Regions from separate parts of the Tumebacillus lipolyticus genome, predicted to be linked through region 4. Evidence: riboswitches for the same ligand, from Rfam matches in the RefSeq annotation. Region 4 holds a riboswitch; each other region holds the start of a gene.
What was found. A riboswitch is a leader RNA that binds a small molecule or an ion and turns the genes downstream of it on or off. The one in region 4 is predicted to bind S-adenosylmethionine.

Region 1: linked by a shared signal. The riboswitch ahead of ACFSOY_RS05015 (methionine ABC transporter ATP-binding protein) and the one ahead of metH (methionine synthase) in region 4 are both predicted to bind S-adenosylmethionine.
Region 2: linked by a shared signal. The riboswitch ahead of ACFSOY_RS16960 (2,3-diketo-5-methylthiopentyl-1-phosphate enolase) and the one ahead of metH (methionine synthase) in region 4 are both predicted to bind S-adenosylmethionine.
Region 3: linked by a shared signal. The riboswitch ahead of ACFSOY_RS03420 (aspartate kinase) and the one ahead of metH (methionine synthase) in region 4 are both predicted to bind S-adenosylmethionine.

Annotation. Positions count from the first base shown of each region.
Region 1 is NZ_JBHUIO010000002.1:1,369,218-1,376,432, reverse strand. Features, by position in the region: tRNA gene ACFSOY_RS05065 (tRNA-Tyr) at 97-180, shown strand; tRNA gene ACFSOY_RS05060 (tRNA-His) at 186-261, shown strand; tRNA gene ACFSOY_RS05055 (tRNA-Gln) at 266-340, shown strand; tRNA gene ACFSOY_RS05050 (tRNA-Lys) at 349-424, shown strand; tRNA gene ACFSOY_RS05045 (tRNA-Arg) at 439-515, shown strand; tRNA gene ACFSOY_RS05040 (tRNA-Val) at 523-598, shown strand; tRNA gene ACFSOY_RS05035 (tRNA-Met) at 677-752, shown strand; tRNA gene ACFSOY_RS05030 (tRNA-Gly) at 854-928, shown strand; gene ACFSOY_RS05025 (hypothetical protein) at 1,092-1,829, shown strand; gene ACFSOY_RS05020 (YhcN/YlaJ family sporulation lipoprotein) at 1,978-2,919, opposite strand; SAM riboswitch class I at 3,158-3,273, shown strand; gene ACFSOY_RS05015 (methionine ABC transporter ATP-binding protein) at 3,394-4,425, shown strand; gene ACFSOY_RS05010 (methionine ABC transporter permease) at 4,425-5,102, shown strand; gene ACFSOY_RS05005 (MetQ/NlpA family ABC transporter substrate-binding protein) at 5,131-5,964, shown strand; gene ACFSOY_RS05000 (DUF4097 family beta strand repeat-containing protein) at 6,079-7,092, shown strand; gene ACFSOY_RS04995 (TVP38/TMEM64 family protein) at 7,153-7,215, shown strand, end outside.
Region 2 is NZ_JBHUIO010000011.1:139,948-147,162, reverse strand. Features, by position in the region: gene ACFSOY_RS16975 (heavy metal translocating P-type ATPase) at 1-253, shown strand, start outside; gene ACFSOY_RS16970 (PCYCGC motif-containing (lipo)protein) at 287-883, shown strand; gene ACFSOY_RS16965 (pyridoxal phosphate-dependent aminotransferase) at 1,054-2,220, shown strand; SAM riboswitch class I at 2,302-2,414, shown strand; gene ACFSOY_RS16960 (2,3-diketo-5-methylthiopentyl-1-phosphate enolase) at 2,501-3,733, shown strand; gene ACFSOY_RS16955 (2-hydroxy-3-keto-5-methylthiopentenyl-1-phosphate phosphatase) at 3,772-4,452, shown strand; gene mtnB (methylthioribulose 1-phosphate dehydratase) at 4,449-5,126, shown strand; gene ACFSOY_RS16945 (1,2-dihydroxy-3-keto-5-methylthiopentene dioxygenase) at 5,175-5,711, shown strand; gene ACFSOY_RS16940 (hypothetical protein) at 6,038-6,355, opposite strand; partial or broken gene ACFSOY_RS16935 (RraA family protein) at 6,586-7,145, opposite strand.
Region 3 is NZ_JBHUIO010000002.1:892,754-899,968, forward strand. Features, by position in the region: gene ACFSOY_RS03410 (homoserine dehydrogenase) at 1-311, opposite strand, end outside; gene metX (homoserine O-acetyltransferase MetX) at 328-1,311, opposite strand; gene ACFSOY_RS03420 (aspartate kinase) at 1,317-2,081, opposite strand; SAM riboswitch class I at 2,185-2,303, opposite strand; gene ACFSOY_RS03425 (aspartate kinase) at 2,373-3,626, opposite strand; lysine riboswitch at 3,751-3,943, opposite strand; gene uvrC (excinuclease ABC subunit UvrC) at 3,994-5,778, opposite strand; gene ACFSOY_RS03435 (thioredoxin family protein) at 5,840-6,151, opposite strand; gene ACFSOY_RS03440 (Hsp20/alpha crystallin family protein) at 6,272-6,691, shown strand; gene ACFSOY_RS03445 (shikimate dehydrogenase) at 6,776-7,215, opposite strand, start outside.
Region 4 is NZ_JBHUIO010000002.1:1,137,788-1,145,002, reverse strand. Features, by position in the region: gene metH (methionine synthase) at 1-2,444, opposite strand, end outside; SAM riboswitch class I at 2,532-2,633, opposite strand; gene yunB (sporulation protein YunB) at 2,740-3,510, shown strand; gene ACFSOY_RS04415 (HD domain-containing protein) at 3,631-4,278, shown strand; gene ACFSOY_RS04410 (NifU family protein) at 4,471-4,704, shown strand; gene trxA (thioredoxin) at 4,733-5,062, shown strand; gene ACFSOY_RS04400 (glutamate-1-semialdehyde 2,1-aminomutase) at 5,179-6,474, opposite strand; gene selA (L-seryl-tRNA(Sec) selenium transferase) at 6,632-7,215, shown strand, end outside.

The DNA.
Region 1 (7,215 bases), 230 kb from region 4:
GTAGGTGAAGCCAAGTTGAGATGTGTGGACGACCATGATAAGATAAGACCTGTCGCTTGCAGAGCGGCGCAACAGTGAATCGAAAATTGTACTTGTGGAGAGATACCAAAGTGGCCAAATGGGGCGGACTGTAAATCCGTTGCGAAAGCTTCGAAGGTTCGAATCCTTCTCTCTCCACCATCATGGCGGCCGTGGCGAAGTGGTTAACGCACCAGATTGTGGCTCTGGCACTCGTGGGTTCGATTCCCATCGGTCGCCCCAAGATTGGGGAGTCGCCAAGCGGTAAGGCAACGGACTTTGACTCCGTCATGCGAAGGTTCGATCCCTTCCTCCCCAGCCAGTTTTCATGAGCCATTAGCTCAGTTGGTAGAGCAACTGACTTTTAATCAGTGGGTCGAAGGTTCGAGTCCTTCATGGCTCACCACTTTAATTCAATACGTGCCCTTAGCTCAGCTGGATAGAGCGTTTGACTACGAATCAAAAGGCCGGGAGTTCGAATCTCTCAGGGCACGCCATTCACGCGGAGGTTTAGCTCAGCTGGGAGAGCATCTGCCTTACAAGCAGAGGGTCGGCGGTTCGATCCCGTCAACCTCCACCATTTTCAATGTTTTATCTGTGAGGCCTGATTGAGCGAAGCGAGTAGTTTCGCAATGCGGGAACTCCAACATATTGTCGTCGCGGGGTGGAGCAGTTGGCAGCTCGTCGGGCTCATAACCCGAAGGTCGCAGGTTCGAGTCCTGTCCCCGCAACCATTTAATTATGTGTCGCAACGTTGGACGCGGTGTATTGCAAAAAGGTAGTCCAACTAAGGGCGCGACGTCCTGTCGCAACGTTGGACGCATACATCCTGTATGCGGAAGTGGCTCAGGGGTAGAGCATCGCCTTGCCAAGGCGAGGGTCGCGGGTTCGAATCCCGTCTTCCGCTCCAATCGTCTTTTTGAACTCGATTCCTAGAATCGAGTTTTTTTATTTTCTACGGCTCATCCACTAGGACGCCACCGAGCGAGGCGAGATTGCTATCATTACCAACGTAGTTTGATCTCCGTGATCACATACTAGTTACGACTCTTTGTCAAAAGGGAGGAGATCAAATGGACGTTGTGATGAAGCCAGAACTGCGCACAATCGGTGGCGAGACAACGAGCATCTATTTCAACGGTGAGTGGGCAGGAGACCTGTATCTCATCTACAGGGAAGGTGACAGCATGACTGGCACGATTCAGATCGACACCCGCCGTGTGGATGAGGAGCAGCTGGAGCACGTCACCGACGAAGTGCGCACCTACATCCATCATCTCGGCTCCGCACTGAATGTCCAAGATAGCTCAGTCGTGATGATGTATGGGGATATTTCATCGATCGTGGAGATGGAGCCGATCGACATCGCAGATGAGGAAAATGCAGATCTGTTGTTAGACGAGGAAGACATTTACGAAGCGGAAGGCTTCGAAGAAGACTTCCAGATCACAGCAGCCGAAGAAGCTGACTTGCTCTACGATGATGATCAGGGATACATCATCGATGGTGCGCTTGCTGATGAGGAGCCTTTTCACCTGTCTGTCGTCTTTCAAGATGGCGAGCACACAAAATATCAGCTGCACGATGAAGAGCATCGCACGTATGGACTCGTCTCAGTTGACGAGATCGGCAGCAATGTGTCGGGGAGAGTCGACCTGTGGAGCGATATGGATGAGGATGAGACGACAGATGTTGCGCGATGCTTGGCGCGAGAGTTTTCGGAGACAGATGCGGAATGCATCTCCTTTACGATGAACTATCAAGATGAGCATGTCGGCGACTTTCAGCTGGAACGCCGTGATCTGATGTAGCCTTGTAGCTTTCCCGATATCGATCAAACCCTTTAACCTCTGCTCGTCGAGCAGAGGTTTTTCTGAGCAAAGGCAGCGGAAATGAAAAACGGCAAAGGCAAAGAAAAACCTCGTCCGCAGACGAGGTTCATCACTCTGATCATGCTTGCTAGCGCGTCACGTTGGTGACACCAGGTGCGGTGCCGCCTGTCGTTGGACCAGGAGTGCCCGGAGTGCCAGCGGTGCCGACTCCAGTTCCTCCGGTGGTGGGGAACATACGACGCAACATATCGCCAAGATCGCCAAGTCCACGGATCGGATGACCTGAGACTGTATCGCGAACAAACGCGTCCATCCGGTTATACAGCCCTGGGTTTGCCGACACGTAGACGGTCGTGATCGACGGGTTCGCCTGCTTGACAGCGGCGACGACACGCTGTTTCACATCGTTGGAAACATCAGACTGAGCCGGTGCGGTGTACGTGCCTGCCCGATTCAGATTCCGCGTCCCATCAGTCGCTCCCATGATGTTTGTCCCATAGTTGCTCGGAGTGGTAGGCGTTTGGGGCGTCAAGCCGCTCAATCCGATGTTGCGCCCATCGCCGTACGGTGTCACAGTGCCGCCGCGGATGTTGCGGTTCACGTCGTGCATCGTTTGATCGCGAGCTGCCATCGGCGGCATGTCACGGGTGAGCGTGCCGGCGCGGTTGCCGTCACCGCGCAAAGCGGTGCCTTGGTTGATACCGACATAGGCAACGTTGCCCGCAACCAGCACGTGAGCAGTGCGGATGCCAGGGATCGATTCCACCCGCGCTTTCAACGACTGGTCGGTGCGCATATTGCGGAAGGCAGCATCCTGTCGAGTGCGAGCATCATTGGTCAACACGTTCGGGCCTCGATCCGGCCCGATGTTGTCTCTGACCCCCAGGCGGTCTTGGTCATATGGGGTGTTGCGAACGCCGATTCTGTTGTTGTCCATAATACGGCCACCACGGTCCGTACTATAGCTGCCGACTCGATCTTTCACGTTCGGAGCAGCATTTGGCGTACAAGCAGCGAGCAGGGATGACGAGAGCAAAAGTACACCTGCGAGGGCAGTAAACTTTTTCAATGTGTCAGCCTCCTCAGCACGTCAGATTGGCGGAGATGTGATCAACCCGCGATTCTATTGTCACCGATCGATCTCCGCTCTACACGAAGCAAAGATTGGTGCAGGCAAAGGAAACTACCAAATGTGCAATACTTTTTCTCATAGGGTTGTTGACACCAGAAGAAACAACGTGCTATACTCCAATTCATAGTCCAGCACTAAACCAAGAATCCCGATCTGATAACTTAATACTTTCGTGCTTTCATCAAGAGAGGTGGAGGGTCTGGCCCTGTGAAACCCGGCAACCGTCAGTTCGTGTGGCAACGAGCTGAAATGGTGCCAATTCCTGCGAAACGTTGTTTCGGCAGATGAAAGATGCAAGAGTTGATCGCCTTGTGTCCTTCGTTTGCGGAAGGGCATTTTTTTATGACGTTTTTTATGACGTTTTTTATGAAAATGGTAAGAATTCTACGAAGACAGGAGGAGAGCGAGACCATGATCAAGTTGCAAAATCTTCGCAAGGACTACGTTGTAAACAAGAAAGCGGTCACCGCTCTCAAACGAATCGATATCACGATCGAACAGGGTGAAATATTTGGAGTGATCGGCCACAGCGGTGCGGGCAAATCCACTTTGATCCGCTGTATCAACCTGCTTGAACGCCCCACGCAAGGCTCTGTGATCATCGACGGAGTCGATCTGACCACGCTGAGCAAACGCGAGCTGCAAAAGGCGCGCCAAGACATCGGCATGATCTTCCAACATTTTAATCTGATCTCTTCGAGCACGATCTTTGAAAACGTAGCGTTTCCCCTTCGACTCGCCAAAAAGTCAAAAGCGGAAGTGGACAGCAGAGTGAATGAACTGCTGAAACTGGTCGGACTTTCCGAACATGCGAAAAAGTATCCGAGCCAGCTTTCAGGCGGGCAGAAGCAGCGCGTCGGGATTGCCAGAGCGCTGGCGAACGATCCAAAAGTTTTGCTCTGCGATGAAGCGACATCAGCGCTCGATCCGATGACGACGCAGTCGATCTTGCGCCTGCTGGCAGACATCAACCGGAAGACGGGCATCACCATCATCTTGATCACACACGAAATGCAGGTCATCCAGGAGATCTGTGATCGGGTGGCTGTCATCGACAATGGGGAGATCGTCGAAGCGGGCAAGGTGGCAGAAGTGTTTCTGCGGCCGCAACAGGAAATTACCCAAGAGTTTGTCGCGCAGGTCAGCCGCTTTGAATGGTCGGATGGGCTGCTCCGCCAAAATTTCTCTTCGCAAGCGACCGGAAAGGAGACGCGATGTATCGTGCGGGTGACGTTTCTGGGCGAAGTGACCTTCCAGCCGATCATGTTTGAGGTGTTACAGCGAGAGTCGGTCGCATTTAACATCCTGCATGGCACGATCTCGCGAATGAAAGATACCCCGTACGGACAGCTGGAGCTGGAGCTGAGCGGCATCAGGGCGGATGTTGACCGAGCTGTAGCGACGATGCAGGCGCGAGGGCTCGACGTGGAGGTGATCGGGTGATGGAGGCGCTATTGATCGAGCTGTTCCCCAATGTGGTATGGCCGGAGATCTGGAAAACGCTGCTCGAAACGCTGTACATGGTCGGGATCGCCACGCTGTTTACCGCGCTGATCGGTCTCCCGCTCGGAGTCTTGGTCTACCTGACCGCCCCAGGCCAGCTCCTGCACAATCGATTTGCCTATCAAGTGCTGTCTACGGTGATCAACGTTTTTCGTTCGATACCCTTTATCATCTTGCTGATCTTGATCATTCCGTTTACCAAACTGCTGGTCGGCACATCGATCGGCGTGTCAGCTGCGATTCCGCCGCTGGTGATCGGCACCGCCCCCTTTTTCGCGCGGCTTGTCGAAACTTCTCTGCGTGAAGTGGATCGGGGTGTGATCGAGATGGCCCAGTCGATGGGCGCTTCGACCTTGCAGATCATCACCCGGGTGTTGATCCCGGAAGCTCGACCGGGCATTCTCGCAGGCCTGACGATCACCTTGGTCACGCTGGTCGGCTACTCGGCGATGTCAGGCGCGATCGGCGGTGGAGGTCTCGGCGACCTCGCGCTTCGCTACGGCTATCAGCGCTTCCAAAACGATGTGACGATCGTCGCCACGATCATCATGATCCTGTTAGTTCAAGTGTTTCAGCTGTTCGGTGACAAGCTTGTCGCCTACTTCAGACGAAAATAAAACCCAATCCAGAAAGGATGATTCAATCATGAAAAAATTGTTGCTCGGCGCGATGACCCTCCTGCTCACCGCCTCTCTGATCGGATGCGGCACAGACAACGCGAAAGAAGATGGCACATCTGGTGCGAAAGATGGTTCGAAAGTGGTCACCTTAAAAGTGGGCGCGTCACCTGTGCCGCACGAAGAAATTCTCAAGCAAGTTGCACCGAAGCTGGAACAGGAAGGCGTCAAGCTGGAGATCGTTCCGTTCACCGACTATGTGCAGCCCAACCTGCAGCTTGGCGAAGGCCAGCTGGATGCGAACTTTTTCCAGCACATCCCCTACCTAGAGGATTTCGCGAAAAAGCACAATCTGGATCTGACTCATATTGCCAGCGTGCACATCGAGCCGATGGGCGCCTACTCGCAGAAATATAAAAAAGTGGAAGAGCTTCCGAAAGGCGCACAGATCGCCATCCCGAACGATGTGACGCAAGTTGGCCGCGTCTTGGCATTGCTTGAGAAAAACGGTTTGATCAAGCTGAAAGAGGGCGTCGGCATCGCTGGCACGATCAAAGATATCGTGGAAAACAAGCAAGAGTACCAATTTAAAGAGTTGGAAGCTGCGATGCTGCCGCGCGTGCTGCCAGAGGTTGACCTTGCGGTGATCAACACCAACTATGCGCTGGAGGCGAAGCTGGTACCGACGAAAGACGCGCTGTTCCTCGAAGACAAAGACTCTCCGTATGCGAACGTACTCGCCGTTCGCACCGCAGATAAGGACAAAGAGGCGCTGCAAAAATTGGTCAAGGCGCTCAACTCTGACGATCTGAAAAAGTTTATCGAGCAAAACTATAAAGGCGCTATCGTTCCCGCATTCTAAGCGGACAGAAAACTTCTGCAGGTGGATGAAGACTCGGTCTATAGACCGAGTCTTTTTGTTACGAGATTATGGTACGATCTAGTCAACAAGCCACAGATGAGGGGGATTTTACCAATGTTTAGTTTCCTGCTCGGCTCCAGAGCAAAATTTGAAGGTTCGCAAGAGGTCACCCGTTCACTCGAAGGGGATGCGCACAAGGCGCGCGTAAAAGTCCACAACGGGCGCATTCGGATCAAGCAAGCGGAACAGGAGACGGTACGAGCTCTCGTCCGCGTGGTCGTCAAAGGAGAACTGGCAGAGGATATTCGCGACATGTCAGATGTGGAACGCTTCTGGACATTGGAGCAGCGAGGCGATACGATACTCTTTGAACAGCTTGAATGCACACAGCTGTTTTCCGGATCGTCGATCAGCGTGAGCGTTGATCTGATCTTGCCGAGAAGCGTCTGCAAGGTTGAGCTGATCAGCCATAACGGTTCGATCGAGGCGCAGGATATTGTCGGTGCGCTCGATGCCCATACGCATAACGGGTCGGTCGATATCTCGCATGTGAAAAGCGAGAACGGGTCGGTCAAAGTGCGCTCGCATCATGGTTCCTTGCAGCTGAAGGGGATCAAAGCGGATCGTTTGACGGCGGAGACGGCAAACGGAAGCATTGAGCTGGAGACGGTGGTCGCACATGTAGAATTGGACACTCGCCATGGAAGCGTGGATGCTAGACATGTGGATGGGCGGTTGCACCTGCTCTCCCGCAACGGCTCCTTGCGGGTGGAAAATGTGACGGGCAACCTGAAGGCGGAGACGCACAATGGCAAGATCGTGGTTGAAAATTGTCAGCAGAACGCCATCCTGCATACGCACAACGGCTCCGTTCGCGTGAAAAATAAGTGTGACGTCGCTGGCGACTGGCGTGTGATGACGCATAACGGAAGCATCGAACTGTTGCTGCCTCAGAACGTCGATGCGACATTTCGATTGAAGACATCGGCAGGGAAGGTGACCGGCGATCTGCTGCAGATTCAATCGAGAGGAATCGTCAACAACTTTTCGATAAAAAATGGCGAGGGTAAGCATCTGATCGATGTGGAAACGCATCGCGGCAGCATCGAAGTGAGCGGAATGAAGTAGCAGCGCTTCCCGCTGTCGGTCGCAAGGTGCTTGTCGATGGTGACAGGAGATGGCCTTTTCTTGAATAGATCGATTGCAAAAAAACTGATCGCGCTCTGCGGATATTTGCTGCTGATCCTGTTG
Region 2 (7,215 bases), on a different contig from region 4:
GGATATTGCGCTGGAGACAGCAGACATCGTCTTGATGTCGGATGACATCGGGAAATTGCCGTTCACCGTTCGGCTCAGCCGCATTGCGCTGCGCATCATCAAACAAAACATCTGGTTTTCCTTGCTTGTCAAGCTCGCTTTCTTACTGCTGACCATCGCAGGTCTTTCCAACCTTTGGATGGCCGTGTTTGCAGATACAGGAGCGGCGCTGCTCGTCATCTTGAACGGCATGAGATTGATCAGAGTTCGATAAAGGATTCCCACAAAGCAGGAGGAAGCAGTGACGATGAAAAAGTTGACCAAGATCATGGTTGCCAGCCTGTTGACCCTCACGGTCGCGACAGGCTGTGGTACAACGGAGAAGACCGCGCAGAACGATGAGCATGCAGGGCATGATCATCCTGCGACGAACAACGGCGGAAGCGGCAGCACCGGACACCCTGCCGGTGCACAAGCAGAAGCGTACAAAACGCTGAAAGTTGGCGAGTCTGTCAAGCTGACGACGATCGGCGACCTGCAGGAGGCGACGGCAAACAAGACGAGCCTCCCCGCTTTCCTGATGAACAAAAACGCCAAAATGAAAGACTCGTATAAAGCGGCTGTCGAAAATGTGGACATCCTGCAATACATCCCCTGCTACTGCGGATGCGGCGAGCACGCAGGGCATATGAGCAACGCGGAGTGCTTCGTTCGCGATGTGCGCCCAGATGGCGTGGTGGTCTGGGACGACCACGGCACCCGTTGCGACACCTGCATGAACATCGCGCTGAAAGCGGCGGAGATGAAAGAAGAGGGCAAAACGGTCAAAGAGATTCGCACCTACATCGATGAAAAATACAAAAAAGGCTATGCGAAACCTACCCCCACGCCGATGCCTTCCTAATGGCGAAAAGAGGCTGTTGACCTGTTCAACAGCCTCTTTTTGCGCGCATATCTGAGCGAAGCGCACAGAACTGTCAGGTTGCTCGCTCATTTTTTGACTTGTCTTTCGATTTCAACTCGTCGTATAGTATGTAGCGAGCGATTTATTTTTTCAGAAAGGGGTATTCACCCATGAACATACAATCGGCCGACCGCCTGCGCGGACTGCCCACCCAATTTTTTTCGACGATGGTCGCAAAGGTTAACGCCTCCATCGCCCAAGGTCACGATGTGATCAACCTCGGTCAAGGCAATCCAGATCTGCCGACGCCTGCGCACATCGTGGAGTCGTTGCGACAGGAAGTGCTCGATCCGATCACCCATCGCTATCCGCCGTTCTCCGGCCTCTTTGAGCTGAAGCAGGCGATCGCCGACTGGTACAAGGCGGAGCATGATGTCGACCTCGATCCGGCGACCGAGGTGGCGATCCTCTTCGGCGGGAAGACAGGGCTCGTCGAGATCTCCCAATGCTTGCTCAATCGAGGAGATGTCTGCTTGGTGCCCGACCCGGGCTATCCAGACTACTGGTCGGGTGTGGCGCTCTCCGGCGCTGAGATGGTGATGATGCCGCTGCTGCGCGACAACTCGTTTCTGCCCGACTACAGCCAGATTCCGGCGGACAAGCTGGCCCAAGCGAAGTTGATGTTCCTCAACTATCCGAACAATCCGACCTCTGCTGTTGCGCCGCGCGCCTTTTACGAGGACACGGTGCGGTTTGCTGAGCAGAACAACATCGTGGTCGCCTCCGATTTCGCCTATGGCGCTATCGGGTTTGATGGAGAGAAGCCGGTGTCCTTCCTGCAAACGCCAGGCGCAAAAGAGGTGGGCGTCGAGTTTTACACCCTCTCCAAAACGTACAACATGGCGGGCTGGCGCGTGGGCTTTGCGCTGGGCAACCAAGAGGTGATCCGCCTGATCAACCTGATCCAAGATCATTACTACGTCTCGTTGCCAGCGTTCATCCAACGCGCGTCGGTCACCGCGCTCAGCTCTTCGCAGGAGTGCGTGCGCGAGCTGGCAGCGACGTACCAGCGCCGCCGCGACGTGTTTGTCGGCGGGTTGCGCGAGGCGGGGTGGGACGTCTTGACCCCGCGTGGCTCCTTCTTCACTTGGGTGCCCGTGCCCAAAGGGTTCAAATCGGTCGATTTTGCCAACACGCTGCTCGAACAGGCGCATGTGATGGTAGCACCTGGGGTCGGGTTTGGCCCGAGCGGCGAAGGATATGTGCGCGTCGGCCTGCTGACAGATGAGGCGCGATTGCAGGAAGCGGTCGATCGGATGTGCAGGATTTCCCTCTGATCAATTTTTCGCAAAAGTCATTGACACCGCCCGTCGTTAGCTGTAATATCGTCTACAGAACTTTTCACACATATATGACAACTCTTATCCAGAGCAGGCGGAGGGACTGGCCCTACGATGCCCGGCAACCGGTTTTCATCAGCGTATGATCACACGGTGCTAATTCCTACAGGAAGAATCCTGAAAGATAAGAGGCTGAAGATCAATTTCTGCGCCTCTTTCTTTACATGGAAAGAGGCTTTTTATATTGGAAAAACACCGATAGAGGAGGATGTGCCTCGTGAACGCACCTGAGTTCGTCCACGTCACCTATCTGGCTCACGGCAAGCCAGGCACAGATTGGCAGAAAAAAGCGCAAGGGATCGCGGTCGGCCTGACGGTCGGCTCGTGGACCGACCTTCCGGAAGCGCGCAAAGAGTCGATGCAAAAGCATCTCGGCCATGTCGTGGCGGCAGAGGAGATCGGGGGAGGGGCGGATGGTCAAAGCGCAGCGCTGCTGACCATCGCCTATCCGACGATCAACTTCACGCCAGATGTCCCGGCGCTGCTCACCTCCGTGTTCGGCAAGCTGTCGATGGACGGTCAGATCAGGCTCCTCGACCTGCAGCTGCCCGAACGGTTTCGCCAGCAGTTTCCCGGTCCGAAATATGGGATCGACGGAATTCGCCAACAGCTTGGCGTGCAGGATCGCCCGCTGTTGATGAGCATCTTCAAGTCGGTGATCGGCTATGACATCGATGCGCTGGCAGAAGCGTTCTACCAACAGGCGCTCGGCGGCGTCGACTTGGTGAAGGATGATGAGATCTTTTTTGACGAGACGTACGCTCCGTTTGAACAGCGGATCGAAGCGTGTCGGAAAGCGGTAGAGCGGGCGAGCGAACAGACCGGAAAGCACACGCTCTACGCGGCCAACCTGACCGGGCCGGTCACCGAGATTTTTGACAAGGCGAAGCGGGCGGTGGACGCAGGCGCCAGCGCGCTCCTGCTCAACGTGCTGACCTACGGGTATGACGTGCTGCATCGATTGGCTGCCGATCGGGCGATCACAGTCCCGATCATGGCGCATCCGGCGCTTGCAGGTGCGATGTACCCTTCCGCACAGTACGGGATTGCAGCTCCGGTGTTGCTCGGCAAGCTGATGCGGGCGGCAGGAGCAGATTTTGTGCTCTACCCTTCCGCCTACGGTTCGGTCGCGCTCGAACGAGCGGAGACGCTGAAGATCGCCTCCGCCTTGCGCGAAGAGCAGAGCGGCGTGCATCGGTCATTTCCCGTTCCGTCAGCTGGCATCCACCCGGGGTTGGTGCCGTTCTTGTACGAAGACCTCGGCAACGACCAGATCATCAACGCCGGCGGCGGCATTCACGGACATCCGCAAGGGGCGGCAGCAGGTGGACGCGCTTTTGGGGCGGCGATCGAAGCGGTGGTAGCCGGGCGAACGCTGACCGAGGCGGCAGAGACATCGGAGGAATTGCGCACCGCGCTTACACTGTGGGGCAACCCGAGCACTCGATAGATTCAGAGCGAAATTGAAAGCGAAGGAGTCAGACTATCATGAGCAAATCGATCGCGATCTTCTGTGATTTTGACGGCACGATCACCGAGCGGGACATGATCATCACGATCATGGAGCAGTTCGGCGCGCCCGGTTGGGAGGCGATAAAGGATCAAATTCTTGGACAAGAGGTTACGATCCAAAGCGGCGTCGGACAACTGTTCGCCGGCATCTCCTCCGACAAGCGGGAGGAGATCGCAAGCTACGCGGCAGAAGTTGCGGCGATTCGCCCAGGGTTTCCTGAATTCCTCACCTTTTGCCAAGAGCGGAACATCGACTTTTGGGTGACGAGCGGCGGCATCGACTTTTTCGTCCTGCCCCTGCTCGCTCCCTATCAGATCGAGAACCCGATCTACTGCAACGGAAGCAGTTTTGCGGGCGAGAACATCGAGATCCTCTGGCCGCACAGCTGTGATGAGCAGTGCGAAAACGGCTGTGGGATGTGCAAGCCGTCCGTGCTGCGCAAGTTTCCAGACGAGCGGACGTTCAAAGTGGTGATCGGCGACTCCATCACCGATCTGCAGGCGGCCAAGCAGGCAGACTTCGTGTTGGCCCGCGCGCTGCTCTTGCAGAAATGTCAGGAGCTCGACCTGCCGCATGCGGAGTTTGCAACTTTTTACGATTGCATCAGCGCCTTGCAAGACTTGATCGACAAACTGAAGGAGGAGGTTCTGTCATGAGCCAAACATTTTTTCAAGAAGATCGTTTCCGCATCGCGGAACAGTTGGTGAACGTGTCGAGAAACTTTGCGGAAAAAGGCTGGTTCCCAGCGACCAGCGGCAACCTGTCTGTCAAGCTGAATCAAGATCCTTTGATGTTTGGCGTGACCGCCAGCGGCCGTGACAAAGAGAGCCTGACCATCCACGACATCCTGTTTGTCGACGGGGACTCCAAGGCGCTCGAACCGACTTCGCTCAAGCCGTCTGCCGAGACGCTGGTACACGCCGAAGTGTACAAGAAGATCGGGGCGGGGGCAGGCGCGGTGTTGCACGTGCACACGATCTACAACAACCTGATCTCCGAGGTGTATGCGGAGCAAGGCTCGGTGACCATCACCGACATGGAGCTGATCAAAGGGCTGAACATCTGGGAAGAGGGCGCGACGATCGAGGTGCCGATCGTTGAGAATTTTGCCGATATTCCGAAACTGGCAGCCGAGATCGGCAAGCGCCTCGACCCGCGCGTGCCGGGCGTCCTGATCCGCAAGCATGGCATCTACGCTTGGGGCGAAGATGTGGCGGCAGCGAAGCGCCACGTCCAAGCTTTCGAGTTTATGTTCCAATACCAGTTCCTGTACCAGCAATTCTTGCGCTCCGGCAATGCAGCACAGCTCGCCGTTGCAAACGCGCTGTAGAGCGAATCAAAGATAACCAGGGAATTGAACCACAGAGGAGGAAATCGCATGCCGTCCATCCGCTTTGTTGAATCGAACGAACGCATCGAAGGTGTTGAACAAGTCTCTGCCTACCTGAACACGCAAGGGATCGTCTACGAACATTGGGACATCTCGAAGCTCCCGACCGAGCTGAAAGAAGACTACCAGGTGACCTCTGAGCTGCAAGCGGCGATCCTCGACACGTTCCGCCCGGAGATCGACGCCCTGTCGGAGAAGCGAGGGTACAAATCGTCCGACATCGTCGTGCTGTCCGACCAGACGCCCAACTTGGAAGACCTGCTGACCAAGTTTAAAGACGAGCATCATCACACGGAGGACGAAGTTCGTTTCATCGTCGATGGCGAGGCGATCTTCACGCTGAAAGGGCCGAACGATGACACGTACTATGACGTGTTCCTGTACCCGGGCGACCTGATCTCCGTGCCGACGAATACGCGTCACTGGTTCACCCTGACGGAGTTGCGCAAGGTGAAGGCGATTCGCATTTTTGAGAGCAAGGATGGCTGGGTTGCGGTGTATGATGAGAGCGAGTTGGGGAAGTAAGGCGTAGGCGAATGATTTGGTAAGCGATAGAGTGTTGCTCACCACGACGAAATGAGTCTGAGAATCGCTAGTGCGGTTTGACGGAACGACGAGTTCGTTGGGGGAAGGTAGCGTGTTGAACCCCTCCGAAGGTAAACATCGGAGGGGTTTTTGTGTCGAGGGGATGAGATTAGTCGTAGCTGTGGCGATCGGCGAAATATGCCACTAAATCCAGATGGCTCGTAAGGGTACAGAACCTACGACCCGATCGAAAAGGGATTCGGAAGTGTTTGCTTCCGAATCCCTTTTGTAAAAAAATATTCTAGTTTGCTAGTTGGCTTAAAAACTTAGATATGGATATAGCCTTCGTAAGCCACTTTCGTTTTCTCTCCTACGATTTCAATGGAAGAGATATCGGCGTAGAGCCAACCTTCATAGTTCCCGTCCGTATACCAAATTTTCTCCGGGGCTTTACCAAAATCATAATAGCGAACGACTCTCACCCATTTTTGGACAGCGAGAGGAGTAATTTGAGCAGCCTGAACGCTTACACCAGCTGACAACTCAGGCGCAGTGGTATTCACGGTACCAGCCGCATTGGCGGGCGACGTAAGGACAAGCGCAGAAGTAATCGCAAACAGACCCATGAGCATTTTCTTTTTCAAATCGAAACACTCCCTTTTCAATTATTGTATTACTAATATGATAATAATATAGTTTAATTGAAATATCAATGTATTATCTTGTATGGTGGTTGGGTAAGTAATGCAAGTATCCTCCTATCCTACTTAAAGGGGGGGTTACATAGGTGCCTGAATCTGCTCCTAGAAACTACGGCAAGGAATACAGCGGAGGGGTGCGAGTCATTTTTTATTGGAAAATATACATATGCCCAATTTTTGGACAGCATGTTGTCGATGTAGCGTAGGATCTCCTCGAGGCTATCGGGAACTTGAGCAGCTCGTTGCTCATCAAACGTGAGACGCTTCAGCGCTTTTTCCAAGACTTCGTTCTCGATCGCCTGTGGTATGACAACGACGCCATCCGCATTGCCTACGATAATATCCCCTGGTCAAACCGAAACACCTCCGCAGGAGATCGGAACGTTGACTTCATCCATCCCTGCCTTGCCGGAAGCAGCTACTGTTGCACCCTTGCAAAAAATGGGGAAATTCAGCACCTTGCATCCTCGAACATCGCGAATGAAGCCATCGAGGACGAGACCTGCGATTCCAAGCGTTTGCGCCATACTGAGGATAAAGTTACCTGTAATCGCTCTGTATGCGTCACCTTTGACATCGACCACGAGGACATTGCCTGGTTGGGTTTCCCGGATCTCTTTTAGGAATGCAAATTGTCTCCAACAGGCAACTTGACAGGGAATGCTCGACCTACTATGGTCATGTTTTTGTCAAAAGGCTTGATGGAGGGATTGCGATTGTTCGGCTCCTGCATGGCATCCGACAAACAGGTCGTCGGGATGTTTGCGAATTTTTTCCACGAGACTCATCATGATTCACTCCTT
Region 3 (7,215 bases), 250 kb from region 4:
GTGATGACATGCCGCTTGCTCCGCAGCGCCTGTTCGATGATTTCCTTGGTCGGATGAATGCCGCCGATCACTTCAATATAAATGTCTATCGTCTCATCCTTGAGCAAGTTCTCCGGCTCAAGGGTCAGCCGTTTCGCATCCACGTCAAACCCGCGCTCCTTCTCCCGATCGCGCACCAGAATGTTGACCACTTCCACTTCACAGCCGGTGCGGGTGAGGATCGTCTCTCTGTTTTTCAACAGGGTTTTGTACACGCCACCGCCGACGGTGCCCAATCCTAACAGCCCTACTCGAACTTGCTTTTTTCCCATCTTCTCCACTCCTCCATCATGATAAAAATTCTCCAACAAATCTGCTCATCTGCTCGCCTTCGATCAAAAAGGCGTCGTGGCCGAACGGTGATTCGATCTCCCGGTAGATCACTCGCTTTCCGCGCTCCGCGATGCGGTTTGCCCAGTCGCGCTGCTCCTGTGCCGGGTAGAGGTGGTCTGTGTTGATCCCAATCCATAGCACATCCGATTCGATCCGATCGAGCGCCGCTTCGATCCCCCCACGGTCGCGTCCGACATCGTGCAGATCCATCGCTTTCAGCAGGCAGAGGTAGCTGTTCGCATCAAAGCGTCCGATCAGCTTCTGACCCATGTGCTCAAGATAGCTTTCGATCTGAAAGACCCGCTCCGCAAGCGGCGCTTCTGGCCGTTTTGACGCTCTGCCAAAACGCTCTTGAAAGAGGTCAAAAGAACGGTAGGTGATCATGCCAATCTTCCGCGCGAGCGCAAGCCCGCTCACCCCATCGCTCTTGATCGCCGTTCGCATCACATGGTTGTAAGCGATGGCGAGCGCAGAGAGCTGACAGGAGGTTGCGATCGGGATGCAGCGCTTGACGAACGAGGGAAAGGTCACCGCCCACTCGATCGCCTGCAAACCTCCCATCGAGCCGCCGATCACCGCATGCAAGCTCGTGACGCCGATGCTTTCCACCAGCCGCCTCTGCGCATGCACCATGTCTCGGATCGTGATCAGCGGAAACGGGTCGCACGACCTCGGTCCTGTCGAGCCGGCGCACCCGCCGAGCACGTTGGAGCAGATCACATAATATCGATCTGTGTCCAGCGTTTTGCCTGGCCCGATCAACGATCCCCACCAAACGCCAGCCTGCGCGTCGCCGGTCAGCGCATGGCAGACGAGAATCGCGTTGTCCCCTCGCGCATTTAACTCCCCATACGTCTCAAAGGCGATCTTCACATCGCGCAGCTGTTCACCGCCCTCAAGGGCGAATCGGTCAAGTCGAAACGTCTGACAGCCCCCCATGACCTTCACACTCCTTCAGACACGCTTTGCAGCCGCTTTGGCTCCATGCCGATCTGCGTGCCATGCCCATCATGAAAGGAGGAGCGAACGATCACCGGAACGCGATGAAGCTTTGCTGTTTCCACTGCCCGAGGATGAAGGACGACTGCGCCGAGCACCGCCATCTCCATCATCTCGTCATAGGTGAGAAATTCGATCTTCTGCGCGCTCGGCACCTCTCGCGGGTCGGCGGTGTACACGCCGTCCACATCTGTACAGATCTCACAGAGCTCTGCTCCGAGCGCGGCTGCCAGCGCCACCGCCGAAGTGTCGGAGCCGCCCCGACCTAGCGTCGTCGGATCGCCTTGCTCGGTCACCCCTTGAAAACCGGTGACGATCGCTACCTTGCCCTGTTGCAATTCGGCATGGATTCGGGCCGGATCGATCTTGCAGATCTGCGCATTGCCATGATCCGCCTCTGTGCGAATGCCTGCGAGCGCGCCTGTCAGCGAGACGCTCGGCACGTCGTGCGCTTGCAGCGCGATGGCAAACAGCGAGGCTGCCACCTGTTCTCCTGTGACCAACAACATGTCGAGTTCGCGTGCAGACGGTCGCTCGCATAGCTCTTCCGCCTGTGCGAGCAACCGATCGGTGGTATGCCCCATCGCCGAGACGACGACCACCACCTGATTGCCCTGTTGCACCGCCTTTTGTACGCGCGATGCTGCACGTCTGATGCGCTCAGGGTCTGCGAGCGAGGTGCCTCCAAATTTCTGTACGATCAATGCCACCCTGTGTTCACTCCGTTTCGTCTGTCAGGGGCATCGATTTGAAGAGACAAATCAAAAACCCCCGCTTCATGTAGAAGAGGGGGTCCCATAAATGGTTCCACACCTCTTATCTTCCAGACCTGTGATGGTCTGCTGGATTTAGCACCTCTTCGCCTGCTCAGTAAATGCAGGCGAGGTTGCCGGGCTTCATAGGGCCAGTCCCTCCGCCGCTCTCGATAAGAGATTCGTAAGTTGCAATCAATATGAAGTTGTTTCTATCTTACTATGCATCGAAAAGGCTGTCAATTCCAGTTATTCGAGCTCGTTTACGCCGGAGACGACCGCTTCCACCGCCCCATCGAGGCCGAAAGAGGTGTGCAAAACCCGCACCGCTTCCAGCGCGCTGCTCTTTTCGACGACACAGGAAACTTTGATCTCCGAAGTGGAAACCATCTTGATCTCGATCTCCGCCTCTGCCAACGCGCCAAACATCTGGGCGGCCACCCCTGGATTGGAGATCATCCCCGCACCGACGATCGAAACTTTTGCCAGCTCTTCTTCTCGTTCGATGAGCGGATCGCCAAACTCGGGCAACAGCGACTCCAACACGGGAAGCGCCACCGACAGATCGCCATGCTCGATCGTAAACGAGATGTCAGACACTCCGTCCTGCACGACCGAGGTGACGATGATGTCGACGTTGACAGACGCTTCTGCCAGCGCTTGGAAGATTCTGTACAGGTTGCCCTTGCGACTTTTCACACCGATCAGCGAGACTTTTACCACATTGAGATCGTGGGCGATCCCACGGACGATCCTTCCTTGTTCCATCTGTGCTTCCTCCTCCACAAGCGTGCCTGTCTTTTCATGGAAACTGGAGCGCACCATCAGCGGCACTCCATGCTGTTTTGCAAACTCCACCGCCCGGGGATGCAACACGCCCGCTCCCAGGTTGGCCAGTTCGAGCATTTCGTCGTAGGAGATGCGGTCCAGCTTCTGCGCCGCTTTCACCACGCGCGGATCGGTGGTGTAGACGCCCTCGACATCCGTATAGATCTCACAGAGGTCCGCCTTTAAGGAAGCTGCCAGCGCCACCGCCGTCGTATCAGAACCACCCCGTCCGAGCGTCGTGATGTCACCGATCTCGCTGATCCCTTGAAAGCCTGCGACGATCACCACCCGATCTACGGCCAACTCGCTCAGGATGCGCCTCGGCACGATGTCGGTGATCCGCGCCTTCCCCGCGATCGGCTCGGTGAGGATCCCCGCCATGCCTCCCGTCAGCGAGATGCTGTCCACACCGAGCGCCTGAACGGCCAGCGCCAGCAGCGCGATCGAAATCTGCTCGCCTGTGCTGAGCAGCATGTCCATCTCCCGAGCGGACGGACGTTCGGTCAGTTGCTCCGCAAGCTCGATCAGATCATCTGTCGTGTCACCCATCGCGGAGACGACGACCACCACCTGATGACCCGCTGCCACAGTCTTCGCGACACGGTTGGCGACACGCTTGATCCGCTCCGGGTTGGCAACGGAGGAGCCACCAAATTTTTGTACGATCAATGCCACAGTTTCTCCACTCCCATCTGCATATCTGTCACCATCGGGACGGAGGGTCACGAAATCAAAAAACAGCCATAGAAGGGTCAGCTTCTATGGCTGTGCATAGTCGTGGTAATCCCTCTCTCCCCAAATGTGAGATAGTTCTCCACACCGAGACGGGGGTCGTCTCGGTGTGACAGTCCTGCACCTGTTCGATGCAGACCCAGCCGTGGACGCTCCGGAAGCTGCCCAGACTTCGGCGATGATCCCTTTCCCCAACGGTTCTAAGAGCTGCTCGGACTCTCCCCGCCGTACTGATGATTCATCGCGCCTCTACTCACCTCGCAAGAGATGAGGTCGTACTATTTAACTGCCGTTGATTTTATCATACCGCTTACACTTGTGCAAGATAGGCGAGGATGTCCTTGGCCAGTTTGTCGCCGATGCCGATTTTGCGAAACTCTTCGACGCTCGCCGCTTTGATCGCCGGCAGCGAGCCAAAGTGCTTCAGCAGCTGCTTGCGACGCTTTTCACCGACGCCCGGAATGTCGTCGAGCAAAGAGCGGATCGCATTCTTCCCATGCTGCTGCCGATGGAAGGTGATCGCAAACCGATGCACCTCTTCCTGCACCCTCGTCAGCAGGTAGAACGCCTGCGACGTGCGGTCGATCTGCACCGGAGTCGGATCGTCGCCTAAGAACAGCTGCGACGTGCGGTGCTTCTCATCCTTGGCCAGCCCACAGACCGGGATGTTGAGACCGAGCTCATCTTCCAGCACTTCAAGCGCCGCGTTGATGTGACCTTTCCCACCGTCGATGACGACCAGATCGGGCAGGCGAGCGTTCTCTTTGAGCAGGCGGGTATAGCGGCGGCGCACCACCTCTTGCATCGAAGCGTAATCATCCGGCCCGACGACCGTCTTGATCTTGTATTTGCGGTATTCTTTCTTGTTCGGGCGGCCGTCATCAAACACGATCATCGCCGCCACCGCATCTGCCCCTTGAATGTTCGAGTTGTCAAACGCCTCGATTCGTCGCGGCGGCTTGATCAGCAGCAGGTCGCCCAGCTCTTCGATCGCTTTGACGGTGCGGCTCTGATCGCGATCCATCAGCTTGAAGCGCTCTTCCAGCGCGATCCTCGCGTTTTCGTTCGCCAGATCGACCAGCTGCTTTTTCGGTCCGCGCTGCGGATAGCGCACTTTGACCGAGGTCAGCCACTGTCCGATCAGCTCAGTGCCTTCCCCTTCGCGCGGCAGCAAGATCTCATCTGGAAGGTCGTGGTTGTCGATGTAAAACTGCGCGACATAGGAGAGAAAGTCTTCCATCTCCTCGCCGTGAAAGTGGAAGATCTCGCTGTCCCGCTCGATCAGCTTGCCCTGGCGCATGTAGAACACTTGCACACACATGTATTCTTTATCCGAATGATAGCTGAAGATGTCGCGATCCACGTTGTCGTGCAGATCCATCTTTTGCTTTTGCATCACCCGATCGATCTGACCGATCTGGTCGCGCAGCTCTTTGGCGCGCTCAAAGTTCAGCGCTTCTGCTTCCTGCATCATCTTCTCCTGCAGGCTCTTCTTGATCTCTTCGTGTCCGCCGTTCAGGAACTTGCTGATCTCTTTGATCATGCTCGCATACGTTTCCTGTTCGACCGGAAATTCACAAGGAGCGACGCACTGGTTGATATGATAGTACAGACAGACCTTGTCTTTTATCGTCTTGCATTTGCGCAGCGGGTACAGGCGGTCGAGCAACTTTTTCGTCTCGGTGGCTGCGCTCGCATTCGGGTAGGGGCCAAAATATTTGCCCTTGTCCTTCAAGACGCGGCGCGTGATCTCCAGTCGCGGATGCTCATCGCCCGTGATCTTGATGTAGGGATATGTCTTGTCATCTTTCCAGTTGATGTTGTAGAGAGGACGATGCTTTTTGATCAAAGTCCCTTCGAGCACCAAAGCTTCCACTTCGGTGTTGGTGACGATATATTCAAAATCGGCGATGTTGGAGACGAGAAGCTGTGTTTTGCCGGAGTGCGCACCGTTGAAGTAGGAACGCACTCTGTTTTTCAACACTTTCGCCTTTCCGACATAGATGATCTCGCCGCTCGTATCTTTCATCAAATAGACGCCCGGATGGTCGGGCAGCAGCTTCAATTTTTCACGAATCTGTTCGCGTTCTGTCATCGCTCTCCCCCCTCCTCCCATTCGATCATACCACAAAAAAAGCACCGCCTGCGCGCGATGCTCAGAGATGCGGTCTGATCAGGTCAAGCAGTGCCTCTTTCGACTGAAAGCCGTGAATTCTCTCGATCGGTCGACCGCCCTGATAGAGCACCAGCAGCGGGATGCTCATCACCTCAAAGCGAACGACGAGCGGACCTGCGACATCCACATCGACTTTGAAGATCTCAAGCCGCCCTGACAGCTCTCGATCCAGCTGTTCGAGAATCGGGGTCAGCATCCTGCAGGGCCCACACCAAGACGCCCCGAACTCGACCAACACCGTTCCTTTGGCGATCAGCTCATCAAAGTTCGAATCGGTGGCGTTTCGAATCAACTATAGCCCTCCCATCTCTACACATCGGCTCTATGTATGCGATGAAGCGCAGATCACCCATACTATATCTGGCCCTCGCACATCGATCGAACCAAGATATATCGGACAGGAGTGATCCTATTGAACCTTGTACCTATTGACGGGATTCGCCATCTCTACCACGATGGAGTGCTTCCCCTGCTGCACAAGCTGATGCCTTACGGGGATCTCGGCCCGCGGGTGGAAGTCCACCAGACAGAAGCGGCGATCGTCGTGACCGCCGAGATCCCCGGCCTGCAACATCCGGAACACATCAAATTGCTCGTGCAAGGGACGACGCTCACAATCCGAGGCGAACTCAGCCGAGAACTGTCGACAGAGGGTGAAAACGAGCTGTTCTACTCGGAGCGAATCTATGGGAAGTTCTCGCGCACCGTTCCGCTCCCCGTCACCGTCGATCAAGAGCGAGCTGCGGCAACATACAAGCGAGGTCTGCTGATCGTCACCCTGCCCAAATGCACCGAGCCACCGGGGACGCGCGTCGCTGTCGACTTCCAATGAGGCTGATCCGCACGGAGACCTATCCTCACTGAGACTCCCATCAAAAAAAAATTCTGGCAGACGCTTGAAAATCCCTGCCCAATTTTAAGGGGCAAGGATTTTTTTCTTTCTTTTCATATCGACCCGCTCTTTGATTTTTACAATCTCTTCTGGCGTGAGCAGCTGTTCAAACGAGCGAAAGGCAGCCAGTTGAAAGCCGTGCTTGCGGGCGAGCGCGTCGATCTCTCGCACCTGCTCCACCCCGATCGACCTGCCGAGCGTAAAGCATTCGAAGCGTCGCTCCAAGGCGAGGAGCATCGTCTCCGCCATGCAAGCGTAGACGATGCCGTGCGGAAGCCCAAACGAGAAGGGCTTGCCGTCCCAACCGCTCGGCACTTCGACTAGGCCGCCTTCGATCACCAGCACATCGTCGCGCAAGGTGGCCACCCGCCTCGACACGTCGCGGGGGCGCGCCACATCGCAGATCACAGCACCCGGCTTCAAATCCTCAGGGTGGATCAACTCTTCGGCAGCCGACGAGACGG
Region 4 (7,215 bases):
CCGCGGTACTCCGGCATGATGCGGTTGGACGTAAACTTCCGGGTCAGCGCAGCGCCCCCGACGAGCAGGGGGACGTCGATGCCTGCTGCTCGCAGGTCCTGGGCGGTGATCACCATCTGTTGGGCCGACTTGACGAGCAGACCGGAGAGGCCGATCGCATCGGGACGCTCTTCGCGACAAGCTTTGATCAGCTGATCGGGCGGAACTTTGATGCCGAGGTTGACCACTTCAAATCCGTTGTTGGACAGGATGATCTCGACCAGGTTTTTCCCGATGTCGTGCACATCGCCTTTGACGGTGGCGAGCAGAATCTTTCCTTTTCGCGAACCGTCTTGCTTCTCCATAAACGGTTCGAGGAACGCGACGGCCGCTTTCATCACCTCGGCGCTCTGCAGGACTTCGGCGACGATCAGCTCGTTCAGGTTGAACAGCCGACCTACCTCTTCCATCCCCGTCATCAGCGGCCCGTTGATGATGTCGAGCGGCGCATAGGTGGCGAGCGCCGCTTCGAGGTCTGGGATCAGCCCCTCTTTGCTCCCCTCCACCACGTAGTTGGCCAGCCGCTCTTCAAGCGTCATCGTGGAGACGGCGACGGTCGTCGTCACCTTTTTCTCGCGGTAGAACGCGGTGAAGCGGGCCAATTTCTCATCGTCGATCTGGAAGAGCAACTCCTCAGACATCTTGCGCTCTTCTTCCGGGATCGAGGCGTAGCGCTCCAGCTTCTCGGAGTTGACGATCGCATAGTCGAGCCCCGCCTTGGTGCAGTGATAGAGGAACACCGCGTTCAGCACTTCGCGGCCGGCGCCCGGCAAGCCGAAAGAAACGTTGGAGACCCCGAGGATCGTCTGACATTCGGGCAGCGCTTCTTTGATCAGGCGAATGCCCTCGATCGTCTCGGGGGCGGACCCGATGTACTGCTCATCGCCAGTGCCGCAGGGGAAGACCAGCGGGTCGAAGATCAGATCTTGAGGATTCATTCCGTATTTGCCGACCAGCAGATCGTAGGAGCGCTTGGCCACTTCCAGCTTGCGTTCGCGAGTGACCGCCATGCCCTGCTCGTCGATCGTGCCGACGACCACAGCGGCGCCATAGCGCTTGATCAACGGAACGACCTCGGCAAACTTCTCTTCGCCATCCTCTAGGTTGATCGAGTTGAGGATCGCTTTGCCTTGCACATGTTTGAGCGCCAGATCGAAGACGGTCGGATCGGTCGAGTCGATCATCAGCGGCGTCTTGATCTTTTTGGTTACGAAGTTGAGGAACGACTCCATGTCCTGATGCTCGTCTCTGTCCGGGTCCTGCAGACAGACGTCGATCACGTGAGCACCTTTCTTCACCTGGGCGCGGGCAACCTCGGACGCTTCCTCATATTTGCCTTCGACGATCAGGTTGCGAAACTTGCGCGAGCCGAGCACGTTGGTTCGCTCGCCGACGATCAGCGGACGGTTGTCCGGCTCGACAAACACCGTCTCGATGCCGGAGACGGCAGGCGCGTGCGACTGTTGCGCGGTGCGCGGGGTCACGGTGCTCAACTCTTCGTGAAGCGCGCGGATGTGGGCGGGCGTGGTGCCACAACAGCCCCCGGCGATGTTCAGCCAGCCCTTTTCCGCAAAGCCGCGCAGCTTTTTGGCCAACCCTTGCGGCGTCTCATGGTAGTGACCGTCCTCGTCGGGCAGCCCGGCGTTCGGATAGCAGGAGACGGCACACTGGGCGAGCTCCGACAGGGAGCGCAGATGATCGCGCATAAACTCCGGTCCGGTCGCGCAGTTCAGGCCGATCGAGATCGGGCGCAGGTGCTCCAAGGAGATGTAGAACGATTCGATGTTCTGCCCGGCGAGCGTCGTGCCCATCGGCTCGATCGTGCCGGAGATCATCACCGGAAGTTCCTGCCCGAGCTCCTCGAAGGCGCGGCGCACGCCGATGCTGGCCGCCTTGACGTTCAGCGTGTCCTGGATCGTCTCCAAGAGCAGCACGTCTGCGCCCGCCTCCACCAGCGCTCGCGCCTGTTGATAATAGGTCGCGACCAACTCGTCGAACGTGACCCCTCCGGTCACCGACAGCGACTTGGTCGTCGGACCGATCGCGCCGGCCACATAGCGCGGCCATTCTGGTGTCGAGTAGTTGGCGACCGCCGCTCTGGCGAGTCGAACAGCCTCGCGGTTGATCTCGTCCGTCTTGGCGGCGAGATCGTATTCGGCCAGCACGAGCGAGGTAGCGCCGAACGTGTTGGTCTCGATGATGTCGGCGCCCGCTTCTAAGTATGCTTCATGAATTTTCTGAATCACATCGGGACGCGTCAGGACGAGATTCTCGTTGCACCCGTCTAATTCGTCGCCGCCAAAGTCGTCGGGGGTCAAGTTTTCCTGCTGTAGCATCGTTCCCATCGCTCCATCGAGGATGAGGATCTTGCGGGTGAGTTGGGTCTGTATCGGCACTGAGCTCATACTGGTGGTTCCTCCTCTGATTCGGGCATAAAAAAACCTCTTCTCGGCTGCCAAGAAGAGGGTAGTGTACGTTTTCCTACGAGTCCTCTCTTATCTGCCAAAGCGAATTGCTTTGCTGGAATTAGCACCTGATCAAAAAGGTTGCCGAGGCTTCACAGGGCCAGTTCCCTCCGCCTCTCTGGATAAGAGTTCCTTATGTTGTTGGACTGATACTATCACCTTTGAAAGGGATGTGTCAATGGATTGTTTGATGATCGTCCGCATAGAGATGAGTACGAGGAGAGGAGGAAGCGGGATGGCGATGAAGATCAGAGGTGCGAAGAAGCGACTCAACTGGCGCTTGATCCTGTTCTCCCTGCTCGTCCTGTTCGTGTTCTTCATCTTGCAGAGCATCTATTTTGTGGAGCACAACCTGCGTCCCACCTTTATCAAAGTGGCGGAGGAGAACTCGCGGCACATCGCGACAGAGGCGATCAACAACTCGATCGTCGAGCGGATCTCCGAGGAGACGAACTACAGCAAGCTGATCGATTTGAAGACGAATAGCGGCGGCAAGGTGACGGCCGGATACTTTAATATGGTCGAAGCGTCGCGCATTCAAAACGAAGTGACGAAAAGCATTCAGGGCGTCTTGCAGAACCTGCAGGAGAAAAAGATGTACATCCCGGTCGGGCAGGCGGTCGGCTCGCCCTTTCTGTCCCAGTTTGGCCCAGACATCCCGGTGACGATCGAGCCGGTCGGCAACGTCAAGTCGGAGATCGGATGGGAGACGAAGGAGGAGGGGATCAACCAGACGGTGCACATCCTCTATCTTGATATCGATGTCCATACGTCGGTGATCGTCCCGTTTGCGACCACCCCGTCAGAAGTGCGGACGAAAGTGCCGATCGCCTATCTCTTTTTGGTCGGCGATGTGCCGCAGATGGTGTTTAACGCCAAAGGGGAGACGGTCGGTTCCACCACGTCGAGCCAGCAGATGCCGCTGCCGTCGATCACCCTGCCCAAGCTGAAAGATGAGGAGGGGGAAGGAGACAAGGACGCGGAGGCGAGCGGGGAGGGGGAATGACCGCTGTCGTTCTTCGGCGGCAGTGAATGTTGCACCCTGCACAAAAACTGGTAAACTGGTAGCGGAGAGCGCTCGCGATCGGAGACGAAATCACAGCAGACGCACGCAGGAGGAAGAGCGATGAAGCAAAGAGAGATCATCTTAGCAGCCGAGCGGTATGTGCAGGAAGAATTGGGGCAGGATAGCTCAGGTCATGATTACTGGCATATCTATCGAGTGTGGCAGACGGCCAAAAAAATTGGCGAAGCGGAGGGTGCCGACCTTTTGGTCGTCGAGTTGGCGGCGCTCCTGCACGACATCGCCGATGAGAAGCTGAACGAGAGCGAAGCGGTCGGATTGGCCAAGGTGCGGGGATGGCTGGCGCGACAGGGCGCAGACGAAGCGGTGATCGAGCACGTGATGGAGATCATCTCGACGATGTCGTTCAAAGGGGGCGACCGTTCAGGCATGCGCACGCTGGAAGGTGCGGTCGTGCAGGATGCGGATCGTCTCGATGCGCTCGGGGCGGTCGGAATCGCCCGCACGTTCGCCTATTCGGGGGCAAAGGGACAGCTGGCGCACGATCCGCATCTGAAGCCGCGCACCGCCATGACCCGCGAGGAGTACCGCAAGGGCAAGTCGACCGCGATCAACCATTTTTATGAAAAGCTGCTCAAGCTCAAAGAGCTGATGAACACGCCGTATGCCAAGCGGATGGCGGAGGGGCGACATCAGGTGATGGAAGCTTTCTTGGAACAATTTTATGAGGAATGGGAAGGAAAACGGTGAACAATCGCGTTCGGTGCGAATAGAATAGAAAAAGAGATGTAACACAGGTCACATACAATCCTTCCCACGTTTTCTATACTAGGGTAAAATAAAAACAAGGTGCGGCGCATCGAATGAGCGGTATTTCTTCCGCCTATACTAGTTGCGTATGCACAGAATGACAATTGGAAGAACGAAATGGAGGCATTCACGATGGAAGATCTTCGCACACGCGTTCAAGAAGCACTCGACAAGATTCGCCCAGGTCTGCAAGCGGACGGCGGCGATGCTGAACTGGTTGAAGTAGACGGTGAGACTGGCATCGCGCAAATCCGCATGACTGGCGCTTGCGGCGGTTGCCCGATGAGCACGATGACCCTGAAGATGGGCATCGAGCGCACGATCCGCGCATCTGTTCCTGAGATCAGAGAAGTAGTCGCAGTATAATTTCCTTTTTGTACGGAGGTATGAACCCATGGCATCTGAAGCAATCTTGACGATCACCGATGCAAACTTTGAACAGTCGATCAAGGATTCGGAAACTCCGATCCTCGTCGATTTCTGGGCAACTTGGTGTGGCCCGTGCCGCATGCTCGCTCCCGTTCTCGAAGATGTTGCTTCCGAGACGGCTGGCAAGCTGGCGATCGGCAAGCTGAACATCGACGAAAACCAAGTGACCACGCAGAAGTTCGGCGTGATGTCCATCCCGACCATGCTCGTGTTCCAAAAGGGCGAGGTTGTGAAGACGATCGTGGGCTACAAGTCCAAAAACGATCTGCTGAGTGAACTGTCCGGCGTTCTGTAAGCGAGAACTGATGAAGGCACCCCCGAGGCGGTGCCTTCTTTTTGATCGAATTGCATCTGACACGAAAAAGCACCGCTGACAGATCGGGAAGATCTCGGCAGCGGTGCTTTTGACGTCTACAGTTTGGAAAAAGCGCGGTCGGCAGCGACCAGCGTGAAGGCGATGTCCTCCGGCGTATGCGCTGTGGAGACAAACCAAGCTTCATACTTGGAGGGTGCAAGCAGAATTCCCTCGTCGAGCAACAGGTGGAAAAAGCGGGCGAACTTCTCACCGTCTGCCGCTTGCGCATCCTCATAATTTGTCACCGGCTGCTCGGTGAAGTACAGGGCGAACGCGCCGCCGATGCGATTGAGCGTCACCTTGTGCCCATATTTGCGCGCCGATTGCAGCAGACCCTCGGCGAGCAATCGGCCCAGATCGCCCATCCGCTCATAGGTGCCCGGCTTTTGCAGCTCTTCGAGGCAGGCGATCCCTGCGGCGATCGAGGCTGGGTTGCCCGCCATCGTGCCCGCTTGGTAAGCAGGGCCGAGCGGTGCGACCTGCTCCATGATGTCGACGCGGCCGCCGTATGCGCCGATCGGCAAACCGCCGCCGATGATCTTGCCGAGCGCCGTCATGTCGGGTGTCACTCCGAGCAGATTTTGTGCGCCGCCATATTGGAAGCGGAAGGCGGTGATCACCTCATCGTAGACGACCAGCACGCCATGTTTGTGCGCGAGATCGTTGATCCCTTTCAGGAATCCAGACTCGGGTGCGACGATGCCGAAGTTGCCGACGATCGGCTCGACCAAGACGGCAGCCGTCTGATCGCCCCACTTTTCCAGCGCCGCTTCAAAAGCTGACAGGTCGTTGAACGGCACGGTGATCATATCGTCTGCGATCGACTGGGGGATGCCCGCCGAATCGGGGATGCCGAGCGTCGAAGGCCCAGAGCCTGCTGCGACGAGCACGAGGTCAGAATGGCCGTGGTAACAGCCGGCAAACTTCATGATCTTCGTGCGGCCCGTATACGCGCGGGCGACGCGGATGCAGGTCATCACCGCTTCCGTTCCCGAGTTGACGAAGCGAACTTTCTCAAGCGATGGAATCGCCGCTTGGAGCATCGTCGCCAGCTCAATCTCCAGCTTGGTCGGCGTTCCGTACAGAACACCGTTGTGAGCGGCGCAAGAGATCGCTTCTGCCACGTGTTTGTTGCCATGTCCGTGAATCAGCGGACCGTAGGCGGCCAGATAGTCGATGTAGCGGTTGCCGTCCACATCGTACAGGTAGGCGCCTTCGCCGCGCTCCATAAACACAGGCGCACCGCCGCCGACCGCTTTGTAGGAGCGAGAGGGCGAGTTGACGCCGCCGACGATCACCTGTTGCGCTTCTTCATAGTAACGTTCCGATGTGGAACGATCATGTGTAGTCACCTAGAATCTCCACCTTTCTTTTACCATTTCCTATCGTACCAAAAAAATCAGGAGCCGTCATACCTGATTGGCAGGTGGGGGATGCGCTGTTTTGCGTTTTAAAACCTGTCAGGATCAGGTAAGATGGTAGCATGGAACTGAGATGGGGAGGGGCGTTATGCGAATCGAAAAGAGCGAAGCGGAGCGATTGCGCCGTCTGCCAGCCGTTCATCTGTTGCTTTCCCACCCGCTGTGCAAGCAGCTGGCCGACCGGCGTGGGCACAAGCTGGTGTCGAGCGCTTGCGGCGATGTGATCGCCGAGGTGCGGGCCAAGATCCTGCAAGGGGATCAGGCGGTGGAGGCAGACCTCGATCTGTTGGCAGACCGCGTGGCCGAGCGAGTGAATCGGCAGTTCGATCTGAACTACCGGGCGGTGATCAACGCGACGGGCGTCGTGCTGCACACCAACTTGGGGCGGGCTCCGCTCGCCGAGGCTGCGATCGAGGCGATCGAGGCGACTGCCAGAGGATATACCAATCTGGAGCTGGATCTGAGCACGGGGGAGCGCGGGTCCCGCTACCAGCATGTGGAGCGGCTGATCTGTGACCTGACTGGCGCCGAGGCGGCGCTTGTCGTCAACAACAACGCGGCTGCCGTCCTGCTGGTGCTGACCGAGATGGCGAAAGGGAAGAGCGTGATCATCTCTCGCGGGCAGCTGGTGGAGATCGGCGGATCGTTTCGCGTCTCCGAGGTGATGCAGGC